Regions from separate parts of the Bacillus inaquosorum genome, predicted to be linked through region 2. Evidence: a T-box and tRNA genes for the amino acid it is inferred to sense, from the RefSeq annotation. Region 2 holds a T-box; the other holds one or more tRNA genes.
What was found. A T-box is a leader RNA that pairs with one kind of tRNA and senses whether it is charged. The one in region 2 lies ahead of valS (valine--tRNA ligase), so its partner is inferred to be a tRNA-Val.
Positions count from the first base shown of each region.

Region 1: it encodes a tRNA-Val, which carries the amino acid that the T-box ahead of valS (valine--tRNA ligase) is inferred to sense. The anticodon was not compared.

Region 1 covers NZ_CP096592.1:191,921-199,967, reverse strand. Annotated here, with positions in the region: gene rsiW (anti-sigma-W factor RsiW) at 141-767, opposite strand; gene sigW (RNA polymerase sigma factor SigW) at 781-1,344, opposite strand; tRNA gene M1M80_RS01125 (tRNA-Gln) at 1,573-1,644, opposite strand; tRNA gene M1M80_RS01120 (tRNA-Tyr) at 1,649-1,733, opposite strand; tRNA gene M1M80_RS01115 (tRNA-Thr) at 1,754-1,826, opposite strand; tRNA gene M1M80_RS01110 (tRNA-Val) at 1,831-1,906, opposite strand; tRNA gene M1M80_RS01105 (tRNA-Glu) at 1,910-1,984, opposite strand; gene M1M80_RS01100 (2-thiouracil desulfurase family protein) at 2,165-2,620, shown strand; gene M1M80_RS01095 (GNAT family N-acetyltransferase) at 2,633-3,115, shown strand; gene murQ (N-acetylmuramic acid 6-phosphate etherase) at 3,226-4,140, shown strand; gene M1M80_RS01085 (MurR/RpiR family transcriptional regulator) at 4,157-5,008, shown strand; gene M1M80_RS01080 (PTS transporter subunit EIIC) at 5,034-6,401, shown strand; gene pbp4b (penicillin binding protein PBP4B) at 6,457-7,782, shown strand; gene M1M80_RS01070 (glycoside hydrolase family 3 protein) at 7,810-8,047, shown strand, end outside.
Region 2 covers NZ_CP096592.1:2,855,656-2,863,702, forward strand. Annotated here, with positions in the region: gene M1M80_RS14525 (prepilin peptidase) at 1-717, opposite strand, end outside; gene M1M80_RS14530 (bifunctional folylpolyglutamate synthase/dihydrofolate synthase) at 859-2,151, opposite strand; gene valS (valine--tRNA ligase) at 2,211-4,853, opposite strand; T-box leader at 4,913-5,135, opposite strand; gene M1M80_RS14540 (hypothetical protein) at 5,301-5,492, shown strand; gene cotN (spore coat protein CotN) at 5,511-6,536, opposite strand; gene M1M80_RS14550 (LysM peptidoglycan-binding domain-containing protein) at 6,569-8,047, opposite strand, start outside.

The DNA.
Region 1 (8,047 bases), 1.6 Mb from region 2:
CAGTCATTTCGTATTTTGTGTTTTACGTGTTACGCATATGTACTTTACATAGCGAGCCCATTATACCACATTTCGATTTAGCAAGTGAAATGTGCCCGCCTTCTCAGCCCGTAAAAAAAGAGCAAAGCGACTGACGCGCTTTACTCTTTTCCATTTGGATCTAATGCATGGAGTACACTTTTCCCCGCAGACTTCATTTTGTACCATGTCCAGTCGAATAATTGATTGATTTCTTCAATCTGACCGGTGACTTGTCCAGCAGAGGCCATATACTTTTCGCCGTTTACGACGGTTACATCCCCGTCTATTTTTCCTTTAATAATCAGCTTGCCGTTTTTAACAGTGACATCACCTTTGACCGTCTCACCCTCAGGCACGATCACAGTGTTGTTATGCACCACAAGATTCGGCTGCTTGGACACGCTGAAATTGTGGTCATTATGCCAACTGTTTAAAAAACCTCCGCCCATCAAAATGATGAATACCGCAGCAGCTGCGATAACGGGATGGGATCTGAACCATCTTTTCACAGAAGCTCTTTTCTTCTCCTTAGGCAATTTTGCCATGACGTTAGCGGTAAAATTCGCGGGGGCTTCAACATGCGATGTGCTCCGGACGAGCGCTATGGATTTTTCCATCTCATAAAAATGCTTTCTGCATTTCTCGCATGTCTCAAGATGTTCCTTTAATACGTCTTCATCTTTTGGAAGGATATCTCCATCAAGATGCATATGCATAAGCTGCACAATTTGTTCAGGACAGCTCATTTCATCACCCCACTTAAAGATCCCTTAATTGTTTTCTGAGAGCCTCTCTGCCTCTGTGAATCCGCGTTTTTACAGTCCCCACAGGAATGTTCAGAATCTCGCCGATTTCAATTAATCTGAGTTCGTCAATATACTTTAATACGATGACTGTTCTGTATTTGTCAGGAAGCTTTAAAATCTTCTGCTGAATCGTGCTTGAGAGCTCCAGCGACACTACTGCATCTTCAGGCAAAACCCCATCTGCGGCGATTTGTGAATACATGGTCAAGCCTTCCGTACCAGCCACCTCTGCATCGAGGTAATAATCAGGCTTCTTTTTGCGAATGCGGTCAATGGTCAAATTGGTCGCGATTCGATAAAGCCAAGTTGAAAATTTCCGGTTAATATCAAAACTGTCGATATTAACGTACGCTCTGATGAAAGCCTCCTGTGCAATATCCTCCGCCTCATGCACATTGCCAAGCATACGGTAGCAAAGCTGATAAATTTTATCCTTGTAAATATCTACGATGTCCGCAAATGCATTTTGGTCGCCTTTTTTGACTTGCTTAATTCTCTTTTTAATCATCATTTCCATATTTATCTAACCTCTGCCTTCACCGGTCTGTATGTATACGAGCTTCGTTTCAAAAGGTTTCAACTTTTTTATAAAATAAGTTTATCAAATTTTTGGCAGGGTGTAGATGGTAATTCGTGAATAAACTACCTTAACATATTTTTAAAATTACTATACAGACTGAACAGTTAGAAATTGGAATGATTTTAAAAAGAAAAAAAGACACCTTTTGGTCAAAGGTGTCTGTGACTGGGCTAGCTGGATTCGAACCAACGCATGACGGAGTCAAAGTCCGTTGCCTTACCGCTTGGCTATAGCCCAATAATGGTGGAGGGGGGCAGATTCGAACTGCCGAACCCTGAGGGAGCGGATTTACAGTCCGCCGCGTTTAGCCACTTCGCTACCCCTCCATATAGATGTAAGAAAAGAGTGCCGGCAAGAGGACTTGAACCCCCAACCTACTGATTACAAGTCAGTTGCTCTACCAATTGAGCTACACCGGCAAGATGGTGGAGGATGACGGGCTCGAACCGCCGACCCTCTGCTTGTAAGGCAGATGCTCTCCCAGCTGAGCTAATCCTCCAAATGGTGACCCGTACGGGATTCGAACCCGTGTTACCGCCGTGAAAGGGCGGTGTCTTAACCGCTTGACCAACGGGCCGTTTGTGTTCTCGTCGAGCTGACAAAAGTTATTATATACAGGTTACCCCCTGTTTGTAAAGAGGAAAATTAAATTTTTTATTTTCAAACTTTTTAACTCCTTTTTTAACTGAAAAAGCCTCCCAACATTTATCATTTCTTTTATGATAGAGACAAACAAATCAAGAGAGGAGAAACCAATATGATTCTAGTCAGTTCTTGCCTTGGCGGCATTGAATGCAGATACAACGGCTCTCATGCCGCATCGGAGAAAATCAGAAAACTCGTCGAAGAAAATAAAGCAGTTATGGCATGCCCCGAGCTTCTCGGCGGCTTCTCAACTCCCCGCGAACCTGCAGAGATCATCGGAGGCAAAGGCGAGGATGTTCTCAATGGAACCGCGAAAATCGTGACAGCTTCAGGAGAAGATGTAACAGAATTATATATGGAAGGCGCCGCTAAAACATTAGCTTACGCAAAAGAAATCAATGCCTCTGCCGTCATATTAAAAGAAAACAGTCCATCGTGCGGAAGCAGTTTTATCTATAACGGCACATTCTCTGGCAAAAAAATCGCCGGCAGCGGAGTGACTGCCGCACTGCTAAAACAAGCGGGCTACCGCGTCATTTCAGAAAACCAGCTAGACGACATATTGTAAGGAGGCCACCACATGACTCAAGACATTTCTTTATCCTTCTATAAGCCTGAACATTTGCCGGAGCTTCAATCATTCACGCTAAATAACGATGACAAACGCTTTACCTCTCTCCCCAAAGAGGTGCTGACTCAGGCCCTGGGCATACAGGACCGATATCCAGTTGTCATCTTAAAAGACGATCTGCCAGTCGGTTTTTTCATTTTACATACATCAAAAGAAACGCTTGCACCCTATTCTAACAATCCATTTGCTTTACTGCTCAGTTCCCTGTCTTTAAATGCTATGCATCACGGGAAAGGCTATGCCAAAAAAGCAATGCTTCAGCTTCCCTCTTTTGTGAGCGGTTATTTTCCATGGTGCGATGAAATCATCTTGGCCGTCAATCACCTGAACACACGAGCAAAGCACCTTTATATGAAAAGCGGGTTCCTTGATAAAGGACGGCGAAGAATCGGGCCGCTCGGGGAACAGCTGATTCTTCATTATTTCTTATAGTCTTGCATGAAATAAAATTTTAAAAATACAAAAACATAGTTGAAATATCATGACAGAAATGAATATACTGAATAATAAGATATATTATTTTTAAACAGGGGGGCATCCTCATGTCAGAACCATTAAACCTTCACCGTCTTACAACGGAATCACGTAATAGCCAAACAGCGGAAATCCACAAAGCAAACACGCTCGGCATCCTCAAAATGATTAATAACGAAGATTTGAAAGTTGCTGCCGCCGTTCAGCAGGTTCTCCCCGATATTAAAACAGCTGTAGACTGCGCGTACGACTCGTTTCAAAATGGAGGCCGCCTCATATACACAGGCGCCGGCACAAGCGGCAGACTCGGTGTCATGGATGCTGTTGAATGTCCTCCCACCTACAGCGTAAGCCCAGATCAGGTCATCGGAATCATGGCTGGAGGCCCCAAAGCATTTTTGCAGGCAGCAGAGGGCATTGAAGACAGTGAAGAAGCAGGAGCTGAGGATTTAAAAAACATACAACTCACTTCAAACGACACCGTCATTGCCATCGCAGCAAGCGGGCGCACACCCTATGCCTCAGGCGCCCTAACATACGCCCGCAAAGTCGGAGCACACACCATCGCCCTTACCTGTAATGAAAATTCCGCCATCAGCAAGGATGCGGATCACAGCATTGAGGTTGTCGTCGGACCTGAGGCCATTACAGGATCAACACGTATGAAAGCCGCAACCGCTCATAAAATGATTCTAAACATGATATCCACCGCAGTAATGGTCAAAATCGGCAAGGTTTACGAAAACTTGATGGTGGACGTCAACGTCAGCAACAAAAAACTAAAAGAACGTGCCATCAGCATCATCCAAAGCCTCACAAACGCTTCATACGACACAGCCAGAAATACACTGGAACAAGCCGATCATCACGTCAAAACGGCAATCGTCATGCTCAAAACACGTACAGATCAGGAACAAGCTAAGACATTGCTTAATGAAGCAAACGGTTTTATAGACAAAGCAATCGAAAATTACCATTCATGATAAGGAGAGACCAAGAATGGCAGCAGGCGGTTTAGCCATCATCCAATCAATGAAGCACAAGCTCCCTCCATCCGAGCGTAAACTTGCAGATTACATCCTAACTCATCCCCACAAAGCAATCGAAAGCACTGTTAGTGAAATCAGTGCCTTAGCCAATTCAAGTGACGCTGCCGTCATCAGGCTCTGCAAATCACTCGGATTAAAGGGATTTCAAGATTTAAAAATGAGAGTAGCAGGGGATCTGGCAAAGCCTACTTTACAGGGCTACCGGGACATTGCTCCCCACGAACCGCTGCACTCCATTTCTGAAAAGACAGCCGGCAATGCCATTCAGGCCATTCAGGATACTTCAGACCTGATGGACTACAAAGAGCTGGAACGAGCGGTTTCTCTGCTTCTCAAAGCTCACACTGTGCATTTTATCGGCGTCGGGGCTTCCGGCATTGTCGCCAAGGACGCCCAGCAAAAATGGCTTCGCATTCATAAACAAGCTACCGCGTTCTCAGACACTCACCTTGTGGCATCTTTAATTGCAAATGCAGATAAGGATGACATCGTATTCGCCATTTCGTTTTCGGGAGAGACGCAGGAAATCATTGAACTGCTCACCATGGCTAAGGAAAAAGGCATCACAACGATCAGCCTCACACAATTCAGTCAGACATCCGTCTCTGCGCTGGCTGATGTCCCGTTGTACACAGCACATTCCAACGAAGCCCTGATTCGAAGTGCAGCCACTTCCTCCCGCCTCGCTCAGCTTTTTATGATTGATGTTTTGTTTTTAGGCATGGCCGCTGAGCAGTATGAAGAAACAACCGGCTATATCGATAAAACGAGAGCAGCCATACAATCTATGAGAAAAAAATAAGACATCTTGAAGAGGAGGGGTTTTGATGAGCAAAGAAAATAACTACAATCATCTCGCAAAGAAAATCCTTGAGCTATGCGGAGGAAAATCCAATATTTCCTCATATACTCATTGCATGACACGCCTGCGTATTACGCCTTACGATGAAAACAAAACAGATATTCAGGCCTTAAGAGACCTGGACGGCGTATTAGGAGTCGTTGAAGCTGAAACCTTACAAATCATCCTCGGCACCGGAGTCGTCAATCATGTCACAGCCGCTTTCTCAAAGCTCGTGTCAGAAGAAGAAGGTGTCGATGTCAAAGAAGCAGCTGCCAAAAAGAAAGCAGATATAAATCGGAAAAACGCCACTCCTTTTAAACTATTCTTACGTAAAATTGCCAGCATCTTTATCCCTCTTATTCCCGCACTCGTCGCTTCCGGTTTAATCACTGGGATTACCAAAGCAATTATACAAGCCGGATGGCTCTCTGCAGAATCACAAATCGCTGTTATCCTGACAGTCATCGGATCAGGACTGTTCACATATCTCGGCATCCTCGTCGGCATTAACGCATCGAAAGAATTTGGCGGTACACCCGCTCTTGGGGCTTTGGCAGGGATCTTGATTATTAATCCGGAGATCGCAAAGATCAGTTTATTCGGAGAACAGCTTCTTCCGGGCAGGGGAGGTCTGATCGGAGTTCTTTTCGCAGCCATATTCATTGCTTACACCGAACAATTTATCCGCCGTTTTATTCCTCAATCTCTCGATATCATTGTCACCCCAACCGTTTCACTATTAATCACCGGAATCGTCACATATGTCGTATTTATGCCTTTAGGCGGCTTCATTTCTGATGCCATTACATCTGGCCTTCTGTCCATCCTGGACATCGGCGGCATCGCTGCAGGCTTTATTCTGGGCGCAACCTTCCTTCCTCTCGTCGTGACCGGACTGCATCAAGGCTTGACGCCTGTGCACATGGAACTGATCAATTCAATCGGCAATGATCCTTTGCTCCCTATTCTGGCTATGGGAGGTGCAGGACAGGTAGGCGCGGCCTTTGCCATCTTTGTGAAAACGAAAAAAACAACATTGAGAAAAGCGATCGCCGGAGGGCTTCCTTCGGGGCTGCTCGGCATTGGTGAACCGCTTATTTTCGGAGTCACGCTGCCGCTCGGCCGTCCGTTTTTAACAGCATGCCTAGGTGCCGGAATCGGCGGCGCTTTTCAAGCTTATTTTCAGGTAGCCACCTTTGCGATCGGTGTCTCCGGGCTGCCGCTTTCCTTTCTCGTCCTGCCATCACAAATCATCCTATATATCGTCGGGCTCTTTATTTCATACGCGGCCGGTTTTTTATTGACCTACGCATTCGGGTATAAAGATGAAATGGCTTCTCAGTTCGATTAAATTGTTTCTGTTTTTGGGATAGTAACGGGATAGAAGCACGGAAAGGAGCAAGCCTGTGAAAACTAAAACATTGTCCTTACTCAGTGCCATTTTAATCCTATCTATATTGACGCCAAATGAAACCTTCGCGCAAACAGCAGATTACCAAGTTGAGCCGAAAACCATAAATGCAGAAACTGCACAATTCTCGTCGAAGAAACTAAGGAAGGTTGATCAGATGATTGAACGGGATATTGCAGCAGGATTTCCAGGCGCCGTTCTTGTCGTCGTGAAGGATGGCCGCATCATAAAAAAAGAAGCATACGGCTACAGTAAAAAGTACGAAGGATCAGAACTGCTGCGCCGTCCGGTAAAAATGAAAACCCGCACGATGTTTGACTTAGCCTCTAATACGAAAATGTACGCAACTAATTTTGCATTGCAGCGCTTAGTCAGCCAAGGAAAACTCGACGTCTATGAAAAGGTTTCTGCATATTTGCCTGATTTCAAAGATCAGCCGGGAGACCTTATTAAAGGAAAAAACAAGATTCGTGTCATCGATGTTCTCCAGCACCAGTCCGGGCTCCCCTCAAGCTTTTACTTTTACACGCCGGAAAAAGCCGGCATGTACTATTCTCAGGATCGGGACAAAACGATTGAATATTTGACAAAAATCCCGCTCGATTATGAAACAGGGACAAAACACGTATACAGTGACATCGGATATATGCTCCTCGGCTGTATTGTCGAAAAACTCACCGGTAAACCGCTTGATATCTACACGGAGCAAGAACTTTACAAGCCGCTGGGACTGAGACATACCTTGTACAATCCGCTCCAAAAAGGCTTTAAACCAAAGCAGATCGCAGCTACTGAACGTATGGGCAATACGCGCGACGGCGTTATTCATTTCCCTAACATCCGCACAAACACGCTGCAAGGAGAAGTTCATGACGAAAAAGCATTTTACTCAATGGACGGCGTGTCCGGCCATGCCGGATTGTTCTCAAATGCTGATGATATGGCCATTCTGCTGCAAGTCATGTTAAACAAAGGATCATATCGCAGCGTTTCTTTATTTGATCAAAAAACAGCCGACCTATTTACAGCACCTTCAGCAATAGATCCGACATTCGCACTTGGCTGGCGGCGAAACGGAAGTAAAAGCATGGAATGGATGTTTGGCCCTTATGCCAGCGAAAAAGCTTACGGGCATACCGGCTGGACAGGGACAGTTACCGTCATTGATCCAACCTACAATTTAGGCATCGCATTGTTAACAAATAAAAAGCATTCACCAGTAGCTGATCCAGAGGAAAATCCAAACGTGTTTGAGGGTGACCAATTTCCAACAGGCAGTTATGGGAGCGTCATTACCGCGATTTATGAAACGATGGAATGAATGATTCAACGATAGGAGGAAGTTTCTATGAAACCTGTCTTTCCGCTTATCCTTTCAGCTGTTCTCTTTCTTTCATGTTTTCTCGGCGCCAGTCAGACAAAAGCCACTTCATCCAGTGGCTCAGCCGACGCCAAGCAGATTGTCAATCGCATGACATTAGATGAAAAACTCGGCCAGATGCTGATGCCCGATTTCAGAAATTGGCAAAAGGAGGGCGAGTCCTCTCCGCAAGCCTTTACAGAAATGAATGAGGAAGTCGCCGGCC
Region 2 (8,047 bases):
TATGATAGAGTCACCGTATAAATAAGCTAAAATGCTCCCTGCAGCAATTGCGGGGGCAAAGGGAAGCGGCTGTCTTTTGGCGTGTCTTCCAGTCAGGACAGCTGCCGCTCCATACAATGCACCTATCAAAACAGAAAAGAAAAAGGCAGCTGCCAGCATTTTCACACCAAGTACAAAGCCAATCACCGCAAATAATTTAATATCTCCTCCCCCTATTCCCCCATGGGTGATTGCGGCAATTAAGGCCAGGAATAGAAATCCGGCGGCCGCACCTAACAGGCCGGCATACCAGGAATCAAGCGGAGAAATCAATCTTGCAGCGGCTAGAACGGGAACAAAGAAAATTAATATCCGATTTGGTATCAGCATAAAATGAATATCTGTCACTGCAACGATGATGAGAAGAGAGATAAACACGAGAGCGGGAAACAGTTCCGGAGACGGGCCAAAGCGTATTCCTGCTGCCGCAAATAAACACGCTGTCACAAGCTCTGCCACAGGATACATAAAAGAAATTCTGTGCCCGCAGCTTTTACATTTGCCTTTTTGGAAAAGGAATGACAGGATGGGGATTAATTCTGCCGGGGTTAAAGTCCGCCGGCAAAACGAGCATGCCGAACGGGGCGTGATAAAGGATATATGTAAGGGGATACGGCACCCGGCCGTATAATAAAATGAACCAAGGATAAACCCGAGGATAAAGAGAATGGGAAGCATAGACAACACACCTTTACTCACTGTAGATTCTGGTATGGATTGTAGCAGAGTGAGCGGCCTGAACTCTAATCGGGAATATTCAATTTTACACATAAAAAACCCCGGCAGAATCTCATTTTCGATACTGCCGGGTGGATGCCTTTATTGCAATCTTTTGCGGATTTCAGAAATAAAATAAAGTGATCCGGTAATGAGCACAATTTCATTTGAGCCCTTTTTGCTTTCTATGAATTCAATCACATTGTCCGGGTCCTCATTCCAGCTTTTATTGCTGATTTCACTTGCATCATAGAGATCTTTTGCAAGAGAAGCACGCGGGAAATCAAAAGAAGCAAAATGGATCGCATGCGCTATGGTTTCCAATCTCTTAATCATATTGTGATACGGTTTGTCCTTTAACGCGCTAAATACCACAGAAATGCGGGAGTCAGGGAAACGCTGCTTCATCGTTTCCACCAGCTTTTCAACGCCTTCTTCGTTATGCGCACCGTCTAAGTATACGGGCGGATGTTCTTGAACAAGCTCTAACCGTCCCGGCCAAGCAGCCTTTACCAGCCCGCTTCTTAGCGCTTCATCACTGATATGGGCAATATCCTCCCTATTGAGCCACTCCGCAGCCAAAATGGACAAAGCCGCATTTTGTCTTTGATGGGTGCCGATCAGAGATGTTCGAACATCTTCATAACACTTCTCGCCCGTTTTGAATGAAAACTGTTCTCCGGCAGGCAGAGCCTCTTCATTGAAAATAACACATGTATCATGTAATGACTGGAACGGCGCAGCATGTCGTTCAGCTTCATGACGAATGACCTGTAGGGCTTCCGGCTGAATAACAGCTGTAACGATAGGAATACCTTCTTTAATAATTCCGGCCTTTTCCCCAGCAATTTCTTCAATGGTGTTTCCCAAAACGTTCATATGGTCGTGTCCAATGCTTGTGATCATAGTTAAAAGCGGTTCAACCACATTGGTAGAGTCGAATCTACCGCCCAAACCTGTTTCAAAAATAACAAAGTCGACCTTATGAAACTCAGCAAAATATAAAAATGCACAAGCCGTCATAATTTCAAATTCTGTCGGCTGGCCGTAGTCCGTTTGATCTAATGCTTCAACGTGCGGTTTAATCTGATTAACGAGTGTTGTCCATTCCTCATCTGAAATCGGTGTCCCGTTTACGCTGATCCGTTCATTAAACGTAATGATATAAGGTGACGTAAACGTTCCAACCGAATATCCGGCTTCTTGCAGCATAGAACGGATAAAAGCGACGGTTGATCCTTTGCCGTTTGTTCCTGCTACGTGGAACGCGCGGATTTTTTTTTCAGGATGGCCTAACCGCGCCATCAGCTGCTTCATTCGGCCGAGTCCGGGCTTCACTCCGAATTTCAGCCGCCCGTGAATCCAGCTGCGCGCTTCTTCATATGCAGTAAACAATGATAATCCCCTCTTTTATAAGTCAAGGCGGTTTCTATAGAAACCGCCCCGGCTTTTCATTAGCCCTTCAGCTCAGCCATTCGTTTTTGAACAGCGTCACGCTTTGCCACATAATCTTTTTCTTTTTCACGTTCTTCATCAATTACGTGCGCAGGCGCTTTTTTCATAAATCCTTCATTACCAAGTTTCTTTTGGACACGCTCGACTTCTTTCGTCAACTTATCGAATTCTTTTTGCAGACGGGCAATTTCTTCATCAATATTAATTAAGCCTTCTAGCGGAAGAATAACCTCTGCTCCTGAGACAACAGCCGTCATCGCTTTATCAACAGCTTCGATATCAGTGCCGATTTTAAGTACGCTCGGATTCGTAAAGCGTTCAACGTATGAACGGTTCGCCTCGAGGCGGGCTGCTATTTCGTCTGTGCTTGTTTTAATATACAGTTCAACCTGCTTGCTCATTGGCGTATTGACTTCACTGCGGATATTACGTACAGAACGGATCAGCTCAACAAGAAGCTTCATGTCAGCTGCCGCTTCAGTATCAGTATGTTCCGGCACTACAACAGGCCATTGACTTACTGTAATCGATTCCCCTTGGTGAGGAAGGTGCTGCCAAATTTCTTCCGTTAAGAATGGCATAAACGGATGGAGGAGGCGCATCGTTTGATCCAGTACGTAAGCAAGGATAGAACGGGTTGTTTTCTTAGCCGCTTCGTCCTCTCCGTAAAGCGGAAGCTTCGCCATTTCAATATACCAATCACAGAAATCGTCCCAAATAAAGTTATATAAATGGCGCCCGACTTCACCAAATTCATATCGATCAGCAAGCTGGGTCACATGCTCGATCGTTTCATTTAATCGCGTTAAAATCCACTTGTCAGCTACTGATTTTTCGCCTGACAGATCAAGCTCATCGTACGTCATGCCATCCATGTTCATTAATGCAAAACGGGAGGCATTCCAAATTTTATTGGCAAAATTCCAAGTCGATTCCACTTTTTCATAGCTGAAGCGCAGATCCTGGCCAGGAGAGCTTCCAGTCGCAAGGAAATAACGTAAAGAATCGGCTCCGTACTTGTCAATGACATCCATCGGATCGACACCGTTGCCAAGAGATTTACTCATTTTCCGGCCTTGCTCGTCACGGATTAAGCCATGAATTAAAACATCTTTGAACGGGCGCTCTTCTGTAAATTCAATCGCTTGGAAAATCATGCGAGACACCCAGAAGAAAATGATGTCGTACCCTGTAACGAGAACATCTGTCGGATAGTAGCGTTTAAAGTCTTCAGCCGTTACATCAGGCCAGCCCATAGTGGAGAAAGGCCAGAGCGCAGAACTGAACCATGTATCCAGTACATCTGTATCCTGTTCCCAATTTTCGCTGTCCTCAGGCGCTTCAAGCCCAACATATAACTCGCCTGTTTCTTTATGATACCAAGCAGGAATGCGGTGGCCCCACCACAGCTGACGGGAAATACACCAGTCGCGGATGTTTTCCATCCAGTGTAAATACGTTTTTTCGAAACGGTCAGGCACAAAGTTAACTTTTTCTTCTTTCTTTTGCAGCTCAATCGCTGCATCAGCAAGCGGCTGCATGCGCACAAACCATTGTGTTGAAAGATAAGGCTCCACAACAGCCCCGCTTCGTTCACTATGGCCGACAGAGTGCATATGATCTTCGATTTTGAAGAGAACTCCCGCATCCTGTAAATCTTTCACGAGCTTTTTGCGGCATTCAAAACGATCCATACCTTGATATTGCAGGGCATTTTCATTCATCGTTCCGTCTTCATTCATGACAAGAATTCTTTCTAAATTGTGGCGGTTTCCAAGCTCGAAGTCGTTCGGATCATGAGCAGGCGTAATTTTCACTGCACCTGAACCAAATTCCATATCTACATAGTCATCACCGACAATCGGAATTTCACGATTTGTAATCGGCAGGATTACCGTTTTTCCGATAAGGTGCTTATAGCGCTCATCTTCAGGGTGAACGGCAACAGCTGTATCACCGAGCATCGTTTCAGGACGTGTCGTCGCAATTTCAATCGAGCCTGAACCGTCTGTGAGCGGATAGCTCATATGATAGAACGCGCCCTGAACATCTTTGTAAATAACCTCAATGTCGGATAGAGCTGTTTTTGTTGCAGGGTCCCAGTTAATAATATATTCGCCTCTGTAGATCAGGCCTTTTTCATAAAGCTTAACGAAAACTTCGCGAACTGCTTTGCTTAAGCCTTCATCCAGCGTAAAGCGTTCACGGGAATAATCAAGGCCAAGCCCTAATTTGGCCCACTGGCTGCGAATAAAGTCAGCGTACTCTTCCTTCCACTTCCATGTTTCTTCGAGGAATTTCTCGCGCCCCAAATCGTAGCGGGATTTGCCTTCTTCACGAAGTTTCGCTTCCACTTTAGCCTGTGTCGCGATGCCGGCGTGGTCCATACCCGGAAGCCACAGCACATCATAGCCCTGCATGCGTTTCATTCTTGTTACAATGTCTTGCAGCGTTGTGTCCCACGCGTGGCCAAGGTGAAGTCTTCCTGTTACGTTTGGCGGCGGAATGACAACAGCATATGGCTCTTTTGTCTGGTCACTGCCCGCTTCAAAAAATTTGCCTTTTAGCCAAAAATCATATCTGTCTTTTTCAACCGCTGCCGGATCGTATTTCGTCGGCATTGTTTGTTCATTTGTTTCCATGATAACCCTCCAGCATGTTTAAAAATGGCTGAGAACGAAAAAAGAGCTTTTCATCCCTATAAAAGGACGAAAAGCTCTTTCGCGGTACCACCTTTTTTCATGAACTCTATCAGTTCATGCACTTATAACGGATAACGGGTGTTTCCCGAATTTCTCTACTCTTCTTTCAAGAAATTATGCTCCCGGGCGACCTTCCAATCAGACAACATAAGAAGCCTTTCAGCAAACGGCTTCTCTCTCTGCATGCGCCTTTTTTGTACTCTTCCCGTTCTAAGCAGGTGTATTTATCAGCTCATTATATACATTATTTATGTTCTTTATTATAGTAAAAGTGTTTTTGATTCGTCAATCATCTTTTCCAAAAACACCGCTTTCTATACAAATGGGCAGGCACCTATTGCCCAAGTTTACATATGATGCTTGTAAATGCGTAGAGGAGGATGCACCGTGAAGAAACGATTCAGCTCTTATTCACTGCCGCCGTGGGTCAGGCAAATTCGGCTTGTATCCGCGCAAGTGATTATCCCCATTACAATTTTTCAAGGGATCAGAACTATTTTCTTTCCGACAACCTTTGATGTTTTGCTGCTCGCAATCCTAATCTTTTTAGCTTGCGCTCTTCATTTAGAATGGATATAAACAAACAAGTCCGCGCCATTAAGACGTGGACTCGTTTTCAGCCTGAAATTTTTTCTCTTGTTCAATCTGATGAATTTTCATCACAAACGGCTCTATATTTTTCATTTGCCAGTAAGCCTTTAATAAATGCGCACATTCATCTTTTTCATGCTGTCTTTTCCCGGTTTGATAACGGTTCAGCACCTTGTACATGGCTGCCGGATATGCCATATAGCTGAGAAAAAGACTGACTTCGGCTTCACGCAAAGGGAATGATTTCGTGTATGCATAAAACCATTCAACACATTCCGGACAAGCTTTTGGAAAGCCTCTGAACATTTTTGTATAAAAGCCGAGCAAGTCGTTTTGCGGCGGGCCGGCAGACGCTCTTTCGAAGTTTGTGAAATACCCGGTCCCGGCGTCATTATACAGAAAATGGTGTATAGATAGGCTGCCGTGGTTCATCACAACCCTTGAGATGCCCTTTTCTTTTGCCGACTCATACCAGTCCTCCAACCGCTCCAGTGCAAAGTTCACCGCGGAAATGGTTTCTGAAAAATAGGTTACGGCTTGGAGTTCAAAAGGGGAAAGGTACCATTCCTTCTCCGCTCTGTCCACAAACTGTTCATAGAAAATTTTATCATTTTCCCACTTTTTTTTCGTTTGTCCGTAATAACGTTCAATATCATTACGGCTGACCTTCATTTCCTGTGCAGTTCTCTCGTGAAGACGGGCTGCTTCTCTAAATAAATAAGCATGTTTCTGATCCCGTTCTTCCTCTTGGTCAAATTGGAGCCAAGGCATTAAATAATAGGAATCTCCTGATTGTACGCCCGCTGAGAAAAACTCACCGCTATTTGTTCTGTAAACGGGAACAAATGAACGAAAACCTTTTTCCTCAATCGCCACCATATGATCTGTAAACTGTTTGCTGCGAACCGATTTCAATTTTTTCAGGGCGAATACGCCGTAGTCTGTATACACTTTCCATACAAGAGGACTGACAGGCTCAATAAATTGAGCAGTCAGTCCGTATTCCTGAAGAACCGATTGGGTTTCTTCCATTCCATTCACCACATTTTCCGATCGCTTACGGCTTACGCATGGCTGTTGTTATATTGAGGAATATAAAGGATCTGGCCTGCTTTCAATTCATCATCCAAGGCTAAGGAATTCATCCTGATCAGCTGCTGGGAGGTGATTTCATACCGTTCGCATAAACGTTCGATCGTGTCTTCCTGCTGAACAATGCATATTTTCATTCTCGAAAACTCATCCTCTTCTCTCGTAAAGAGTTTTGTTAAATAAAGAGAATTATTACTTTCTTTTGTTTGAGATTCCTTCGTTTCAGCAGCAGGAGTAACCCTAGGAACAGCATCCGCTTCCTTCCTTTCAGTCTCAGATGTTTCAGGCAGCTGGAAGGATTGAAAAGGTGTTTCTTCCTCAGGCTCTTCAGCCGGAGGTATTTTTCTCACTTCAATTTCAAAGCTTTCTTCCTCTTGTTCTTCCTCCTCCAATAGTTTAGGCGCTGAATAAAAAGAATCCCCATCTTCTTGTTCGGGCAGGAAGGTGCGGTATGCCGGTGCAAGCTCTTCTTCTTGAGATGCCTCCTTCGAGCTTGCTTTTTGATTAGTAGGATGATGTGAATCGGCTTCGGCATTCTCTGCATATGCAGCTGATGCTGGTTTCCTCTCTCTACTTTCCTCTATAGAGAGAACCGCCTCAGTCACAGTCTCCGAAGCTTCATCCGCTTCTTGACGAAGTGCGGGCCCAGCCTGTTCCGGTTGATCTGCTTCTTTCTTTTCTTGACGAAGTGCGGGCTCAGCCTGTTCCGGTTGATCTGCTTCTTTCTTTTCTTGACGAAGTACTGGCTCAGCCTGTTTCGATTGATCTGCTTCTTTCTTTTCTTGATGAAGTGCGGGCTCAGCCTGTTCCGGTTGATCTGCTTCTTTCTTTTCTTGATGAAGTGCGGGCTCAGCCTGTTCCGGTTGATTTGCTTCTTTCTTTTCTTGACGAAGTGCGGGCTCAGCCTGTTCCGGTTGATTTGCTTCTTTCTTTTCTTGACGAAGTGCGGGCTCAGCCTGTTCCGATTGATCTGCTTCTTGACGAAGTGCGGGCTCAGCCTGTTCCGATTGATCTGCTTCTTGACGAAGTACGGGCTCAGCCTGCTCCGGTTGATCTGCTTCTTGACGAAGTGCGGACTCAGCCTGTTCCGATTGATCTGCTTCTTCATTTTGAGCCTCTTGACGCAACGCATATTCAAGAATAGAGGACACTGGTGTTTCTGCTTTTTCCTCTTCAATTGCAGTCTCTTCTTGTAGCTCAGCTTCCAAAGCAGGCGATTCTTCTGCTCCAGAACCTTCACGAAGCTCTGCCTCTGCTGGAGAGTCCGCGTCTATCCGAACATCTGCTAATGCAGCTGCTGGCTCTGGCGTTTCTTTTTCTGCTTTAACGATCTCTTGAATTTCTATTTCTGATGCATTAGGTTCTGGCTCAGCTTCTTCTGTTTCCGATTCTTCACGAGACTCCGCTTCCGGCACTACAAGCTCTGCTGGCTCGGCTTCTTCTTTCACACC